2 regions of the Pantoea nemavictus genome follow, and region 2 is predicted to be linked to the other one. Evidence: predicted binding sites of a transcription regulator. Region 2 holds the regulator's gene; the other holds the start of a gene.
What was found. The regulator Fur, encoded in region 2, represses iron uptake genes when iron is present. The targets are predictions, from matches to a motif close to ATAATAATGAGAACNACTATCAA.
Positions count from the first base shown of each region.

Region 1: the regulator Fur is predicted to act here: its motif matches at 2,439-2,461, upstream of WH298_RS12225 (isochorismate synthase).

Region 1 is NZ_JBBGZW010000001.1:2,677,087-2,680,872, forward strand. Features, by position in the region: gene WH298_RS12220 ((2,3-dihydroxybenzoyl)adenylate synthase) at 1-1,219, opposite strand, end outside; gene WH298_RS12225 (isochorismate synthase) at 1,230-2,411, opposite strand; gene fepB (Fe2+-enterobactin ABC transporter substrate-binding protein) at 2,588-3,553, shown strand; gene entS (enterobactin transporter EntS) at 3,548-3,786, opposite strand, start outside.
Region 2 is NZ_JBBGZW010000001.1:3,360,058-3,363,843, forward strand. Features, by position in the region: gene glnS (glutamine--tRNA ligase) at 7-1,674, shown strand; gene WH298_RS15400 (hypothetical protein) at 1,909-2,304, shown strand; gene fur (ferric iron uptake transcriptional regulator) at 2,365-2,814, opposite strand; gene fldA (flavodoxin FldA) at 3,169-3,699, opposite strand.

The DNA.
Region 1 (3,786 bases), 680 kb from region 2:
CGAAGCTGGCGGCATTGTGTTCTGGGCTCTTGTAGTAGCCACGGAAGGTGTAAGGTCCGCGCGTCATCAGGCGACCGATGGTGCCGGTTGGCAGCGCATTGCCATGCTCATCCGCTACCCACACTTCATCGTCCGCAGAGATTGGGCGGCCTTGCGTGGTGAGAATGGTGTTCTCATCGTCGCCAAAGCGGGTGTAGTTCACCAAACCTTCAGCCATCCCGAACACCTGCTGCAGCTGACAACCAATCTCGCGCTGAATGCGTGCCGCCAGAGTTTCACCCAGCTTGGCGCCGCCCACCTGAATGCGCTGCAGCGAGGCCAGCTGTTGATTGCTGCCCCATTCCTGAATCGCCTGTAACCACAGGCTCACTGCCGGCGGCACCAAACCAGTATCCGTCACCTGATGCTTTTCAATCAGCGGGAAACACAACGTCGCGCTGGGATCGGCGGCCAGAATCACCTGTCCACCCGCGTAAAATACGCCGAGTGAGCCGGGTGAACTCATCGCAAAGTTATGCGGGGCGGGCAGGGCGATGAGATAGCGCGTATCGGCGGTTACCTCACAGATCTCATCACTGGCGCGGATGCTGTAGTAATAGTCGTTGTGGGTGCGCGGAATCAGCTTCGGTGTACCGGTGCTGCCGCCGGAGAGCTGGAAAAACGCGACTTCATCGGCGGCGGTTGGCGTGGCGACGAAATCACCCGCGGCTTCCGCCATCAGCGCTTCCAGCGTGTTTTCCGGCTGGTTGTCATTACGCAGAATCACCTGCTGCAGCGAAGGCTGCGCGGCGCACAGGGCGCTGATAAAGGTGTCGTCAGCAAACAGTGCATGGGTGCGATCGACAATCAGCAGCTTAGGTTCGATCTGCGCGGCATAGGCGCTGAGTTCGGTACGCTGATGGCTGAACAGGGCGAATACTGAGGCTACGCCGAGCTTAAACAGTGCGAATACTGTGACATAAAAATCAGCCACATTGCCGAGCTGCACCAGCGCGGTATCGCCATTCTGCAGGCCGCGCCGCTGCAGCGCGGCAGCCAGATTGCTGCTTAGCACATCCATTTCGCGATAGCTGATTTGACGATCGCCATCAATCACCGCAATGGCATCGTTGTGCTGATGACGCGCCAAAATATCGGTCATCGGCACATCCAGCCAGTAGCCTTTTTCACGGTAGCGCGCGGCCAGATCGTCCGGCCAGCGAGTATAGGGAATGCTCATGCTCTTTCCTTTATTGCAGTCCAAAGGCGCGCAACATGGTATCCAGCTTCACGCCGGTTTCGCGCCATTCTGATTCGGGTTGGGAGTCGGCCACAATGCCCGCGCCGGCAAACAGCCGTACACGCGTGCCATGCACGGTACCGCAGCGGATGGTGACGACCCATTCGCCATTGCCTTCGCTATCGCACCAGCCGACGATGCCGCCAAACAGTTGGCGATCAAAGGGTTCCAGCTGCTGAATCAACTGTTGGGCACGTTGATGCGGAAAGCCGCTCAGCGCCGGCGTTGGATGCAGCAGGCAGGCCAGCGACAGGGCGTTTTCGCGCTCGTCCTGAACTTCGCCGTCGATTTGCGTCGCCAGATGCCACAGCGTAGCGGTGGTGATCAGCGAAGGCGTGGACGGTACTGAGAGCAAACGGCTGCGCGGCTGCAGCGTGGTACGCATCGCGTCGGTCACCAGTTTGTGTTCATGGCGATCTTTGCTGGAATTCATCAGCGTGTTACCGGCCGCGCGATCCTGCTGCGCATCGCCATGATTGCGCCGCGCAGAGCCCGCCAGTGGGCAGGAGCTGAAATCGCGCCCCTGTTTACGCAGCATCAGTTCCGGGCTGGCACCGATCAGCGCACCGCCTTGCGGCAGCGGCAGATGGAAATGGTAGCTATTCGGGTTCTGCGCAATCACGCGCTGCATCAGCGCCCCAGTATCCACCGGCTGCTCAGTGACGATATCCATCAGGCGCGACAGCACCACTTTATCGAGATCGCCGCGCTGCGTGGCCGCTACCGCATCTGCCACCATATCGATAAAGACATCGTGGTCCGGCACCGGCGTGCGGCGACGCACCTCAGGCAGATCGCTGATGCCTTGCGGCAGTGCGTTTTGCAGGTCGTCACGATTAAAGGTCTGATAAGACTCGGGAATAAACAAAGCCGCAGGTTGGCTGACATCGAAGGGAATCGCGCCGACCAAAATCGGATTGGCGATGCCCTGTTTTTTCGCGGCGTCAAAGTGCTGACGCAGCTGTTGTTGGAAATCACCCTGCAGCGACGCGGCGTCATGTACCGGCGTGGTAATAGTGGTATAGCATCCTTGCGTTGCCAAACTGCGCCACGGCGAGGTAAACAGGAAACCACGGCTTAGCGCGGAATAATCCTTCAGCCAGGCATTTTCAAACGTGGAAGATTCCACCATAATTTTCACCTATAAATGATAAGATTATTAAGAATGATTATCATTTTTATTATGGGCCTGTAACCTACGTCGATTGGGCAAAAGTGTCAATCCATTCGCGGGATTTCAGCTGCGTTTAACCGTAATCAGGTGCCGAAGCCAATCAGGGCAATATGCTAAAAAGTGGACCAAAACTTATGAATAAATGCGGTTTTTGGGGTATTGCTGCCCTATTGTGTGTTTTCCAGACGTTCGCCAGCGTCGCGCACGCCGAACAAGCCTGGCCGCGCACCGTTCAGGGCGCTAACGGACCGCTCACCTTAAGCAAAGCGCCGCAGCGCATTGTCTCCACCAGCGTGACACTGACCGGATCGCTGTTGGCGATTGATGCGCCGGTCATCGCCTCGGGCGCCACGGCCCCCAATAGTCGCCTGGCCGACGATCAGGGTTTCTTCCGTCAGTGGAGCGACGTGGCCAAACAGCACCAGCTCAAACGCCTGTACATCGGCGAGCCAAGTGCCGAAGCAGTGGCAGCAGAAGCGCCGGATCTGATTATCGTCAGCGCCACCGGCAATGATTCCGCCATCAAACTCGCCGACCAGTTCTCTGCCATTGCGCCGACGCTGGTGGTCAACTATGACGACAAAAGCTGGCAGGATGTGGTTACGCTGCTAGGCCAAGCCACCGGCCACGACGCGCAGGCTGCACAGCGTGTTAAAGCCTTTGACGATCGCGAAGCGGCGCTGAAGAAAGCCATCACGCTGCCACCGCAGCCGGTCTCCGCCATGGTGTGGAACGGCGGAGGACGCGCGGTCAACCTGTGGACCGCCGCCTCAGCGCAGGGCAAGCTGCTGGAACAACTGGGTTTCACCCTGGCGATGCCGCCAGCAAGTGTGGCGCAGAGCCACAGCATGGGGCAGCGTAAAGATATCGTTCAGCTATCGGGTGAAAACGTCGCCAGCGGCCTAACGGGTAAAACCTTCCTGCTGTTTGCCGCCGACGATAAAACCACGCAGTCGGTGCTGGGCAACCCGTTCCTTGCACAGAACGCCGCAGTACAAGGCAAGCAGGTTTACGCGCTGGGTGTTGATTCGTTCCGTCTCGATTACTACAGCGCCAGCAATCTGCTGGCGCGTTTGGAAAAACTGTTCGTTAAATCATGATGCCTGTTCCGCCAGCTCCGGTGCTGGCGGATGGTAACGACGTAAACGCCCCATCATCAACCACATCCCGATGCCCAGCAGCGCCGCCGCAAAGCCAAACACGGCGGCGGCCTGCGGTGGCAGCAGCCATGAACCCATCGCACCAATCACTGCCGCACCTATCGCGTCGCCGGTGACGTTCTGTGCCGTCCATAATCCGTTGATGCGGCCTAGCAAATGATCGGGCGTTAGCG
Region 2 (3,786 bases):
TTTGAGATGAGTGAGGCTGAAGCCCGCCCAACGAACTTTATTCGTCAGATCATCGACGAAGATTTGGCGAGCGGTAAGCACAACACTGTGCATACCCGTTTCCCGCCTGAGCCCAATGGTTATCTGCATATTGGCCATGCGAAATCTATCTGCCTGAACTTTGGTATCGCACAAGATTACCAGGGGCAGTGCAACCTGCGTTTCGACGACACCAACCCAGTGAAAGAAGATCTGGAGTTTGTCGAATCCATAAAGCGTGACGTGCAATGGCTGGGCTTTGAGTGGAGCGGCAACATTCGTTACTCCTCAGACTACTTCGACCAACTCTTCAACTATGCCGTTGAGCTGATTAATAAAGGCTTGGCGTATGTTGATGAATTGTCGGCAGATGAGATCCGCGAGTATCGCGGTTCTCTCACAGCACCAGGCAAAAACAGCCCGTATCGCGATCGCAGCGTGGAAGAGAACTTAGCGCTGTTCCAGAAAATGCGCGATGGTGGCTTCGAAGAGGGCAAAGCCTGTTTACGTGCCAAAATCGATATGGCATCCAGCTTTATCGTGATGCGCGATCCCGTGCTGTATCGCATCAAGTTTGCCGATCACCATCAGACTGGCAGCAAGTGGTGCATCTATCCAATGTACGACTTCACTCACTGCATTTCTGATGCGATTGAAGGTATTACGCATTCTCTCTGCACGCTGGAGTTCCAGGATAACCGTCGTCTGTACGATTGGGTGCTGGATAACATCACCATTCCGGTGCACCCGCGTCAGTATGAGTTTTCACGTCTGAATCTGGAATACGCAGTGATGTCCAAGCGTAAACTGACTCAGCTGGTGAGCGAAAAAGTTGTGGAAGGCTGGGACGATCCGCGCATGCTGACCGTTTCCGGTTTGCGTCGTCGTGGTTACAGCTCGGCTTCGATTCGTGAGTTCTGCCGCCGCATTGGCGTTACTAAGCAGGACAATATCGTAGAAATGGCTTCACTGGAGTCGTGCATTCGTGACGATCTCAATGAAAACGCGCCGCGTGCGATGGCCGTGATGGATCCCCTGAAGGTGGTGATTGAAAATCTGCCAGCGGGTCACGAAGAGATCATCACCATGCCAAATCATCCTAACAAACCGGAGATGGGTACGCGTGAAGTGCCATTCAGCCGTGAAGTGTGGATCGATCGCGCTGACTTCCGCGAAGAAGCCAATAAACAATACAAGCGTCTGGTGCTGGGTAAAGAAGTGCGTCTGCGTAATGCTTACGTGATCCGTGCTGAACGTGTAGCGAAGGATGATGAAGGCAATATCACCTGTATCTACTGTACTTGCGATGTTGATACGCTGAGCAAAGATCCTGCTGATGGGCGTAAAGTGAAAGGCGTTATCCATTGGGTTTCTGCAATTCACGCGTTGCCGGCGGAATTCCGCCTGTATGATCGTCTGTTTAGTGTGCCAAATCCGGGCGCGGCTGAGGATTTCCTCACCACCATTAACCCGAACTCACTCGAAACTAAACAGGGCTTCGTTGAGCCTGGTCTGCGCGAGGCCGATTCAATGGCACCGTATCAGTTCGAACGTGAAGGCTACTTCTGTGCTGATAGCGTTTATTCGCAGCCGTCAAAATTGGTGTTTAACCGCACCGTTGGATTGCGCGATACCTGGGCGAAAATCGGCGATTAATTATTTTGTCGCTAACACGATAAGATCATGAAAGGGCGAGCAATCGCCCTTTTTTATTGCCTCTATTTGGCCACCTGCAATCTTTTATGCTGCCTTCCTGTTGATGCGATTAATTCCTCATTTACGACTATTCTGACTTTAGCAAAATTAAACCATTTGCCAGTGTGAAAAACTTTTTTTCAGGTAGGCTATGCGCACTCAAACGTTGCTCCGCGGGTTATCAAAGGATAAAAAATGACAAGTCTTGCCCTGGAAGCCAAGCACAGTGTGGTTGTATTACATCAGCTTATCGAACGTATTTTCAATCAGGTTGAAGGCAGTGATGACAGCATTGATCTGTTTTTATCGCACTTTCATCCCGAATTTAAAATGGTGACACCGCAAGGTAAACAGTTGGATCTTAATGAGATGGAAACGCTGTTTCGCCAATTGAATGGGCAACGCGAAGGCATGCGTATTGCGACCAGTGAGCACGCCATTATCTCGCAGCAAAGCGAAGAGGTGACGATTCAATATCGTGAATTACAAATGATGAATGGCATCAATCAGAGCCGCATTTCACTGGCGGTTCTCGATTGCAGCACCAGCATTCCGCGCTGGCGTTACCTGCAAGAAACCATCGTTGCCTGATTTCAGGTATAAAAAAACCGGCTCAAGCGCCGGTTTTTTTATACTGCATAGCACACTCAATTACTTATCGTGGAGCGTGTCGTCTTCGCGGCAGTCTCCCAGAGCACAGTGACCGTACAAGTACAGGCTGTGGTTACTGAGTTTGATACCATGGCGAGTGGCAATTTCACGCTGACGCGTTTCAATTGATTCATCGCTAAATTCGATAACCTTGCCGCAATCGAGGCAAATCAGGTGATCGTGGTGATGTTGCTGGGTCAGTTCAAAGACAGATTTACCGCCTTCAAAATTATGACGGGTAACGATGCCCGCGTCGTCAAACTGGTTAAGAACGCGATATACCGTTGCCAGACCAATCTCTTCGCCCATATCGATCAGGCGCTTATACAAATCCTCCGCACTGACGTGATGGGACTCGGGTCCGGGTCCCTGAAGCACTTCCAGAATTTTCAGTCTGGGGAGCGTGACTTTCAGGCCAGCCTTCTTCAATGCGGAGTTGTTGTCAGTCATGCGGATATTGTCCTGTTACTTTGCTAGTCACTTGCGGCGCAGGGGCCTTGAATGTTTAGGTCAACGCGCATTCTCATTTGCGTCTCATTATAGAACTCAAGCAGTGAAATGAAAACCAAGGCAACGTCCTTAATCACCAAAAGCAGTAAGGATAATGTCACTAACGCCTTCAAGACGCTTGGGTTTTGGATTCCATTTCACTCAGCCTCATTCTAATGCCAGAGGAATAAGCGGATGACCATTGCGGGTATTCTACAGATTTGCGGGGAAAAGTTAAAAAACCGTAGCTATTATTTTTATAGGAAATTCCGTTGCCCGATGTGAACTTGCGCGCACATCGGGCAGAGCAGGGGATTACGCTTCAATAATCTCTTTCAGCTGCAGTTCATCGAAGATCTGCTTCACCCAGGTTTCAACGCGCTCATTGGTCAGTTCGGGTTGACGGTCTTCGTCAATCGCCAGACCGAGGAAGTGTTTATCATCGGCCAAACCTTTAGATGCTTCAAAATGGTAGCCTTCGGTTGGCCAGTGGCCGACGATGACTGCACCATTCGGCTCAATGATGTCGCGGATGGTGCCCATCGCGTCGCAGAAGTATTCGGCGTAATCTTCCTGATCGCCACAACCAAACAGCGCTACCAGCTTGCCATTGAAATCAATCTCTTCCAGCGTCGGGAAGAAATCATCCCAGTCACACTGCGCTTCACCATAATACCAGGTTGGAATGCCCAGCAGCAGGATATCGAACGCATCGAGATCTTCTTTGGTGCTCTTAGCAATGTCATGCACTTCGGCGACATCTTTACCCAGTTGTTTCTGGATCATTTTTGCAATGTTTTCAGTGTTGCCGGTATCGCTGCCGAAGAAAATGCCTACGATTGCCATGGGTTAGGTAACCTCTTAGATCCTGATTGTGAAAGTAAGTCAGTTGACTGCACAGTAATGCGAATAATAGCAGACCGGTAAAAAGTG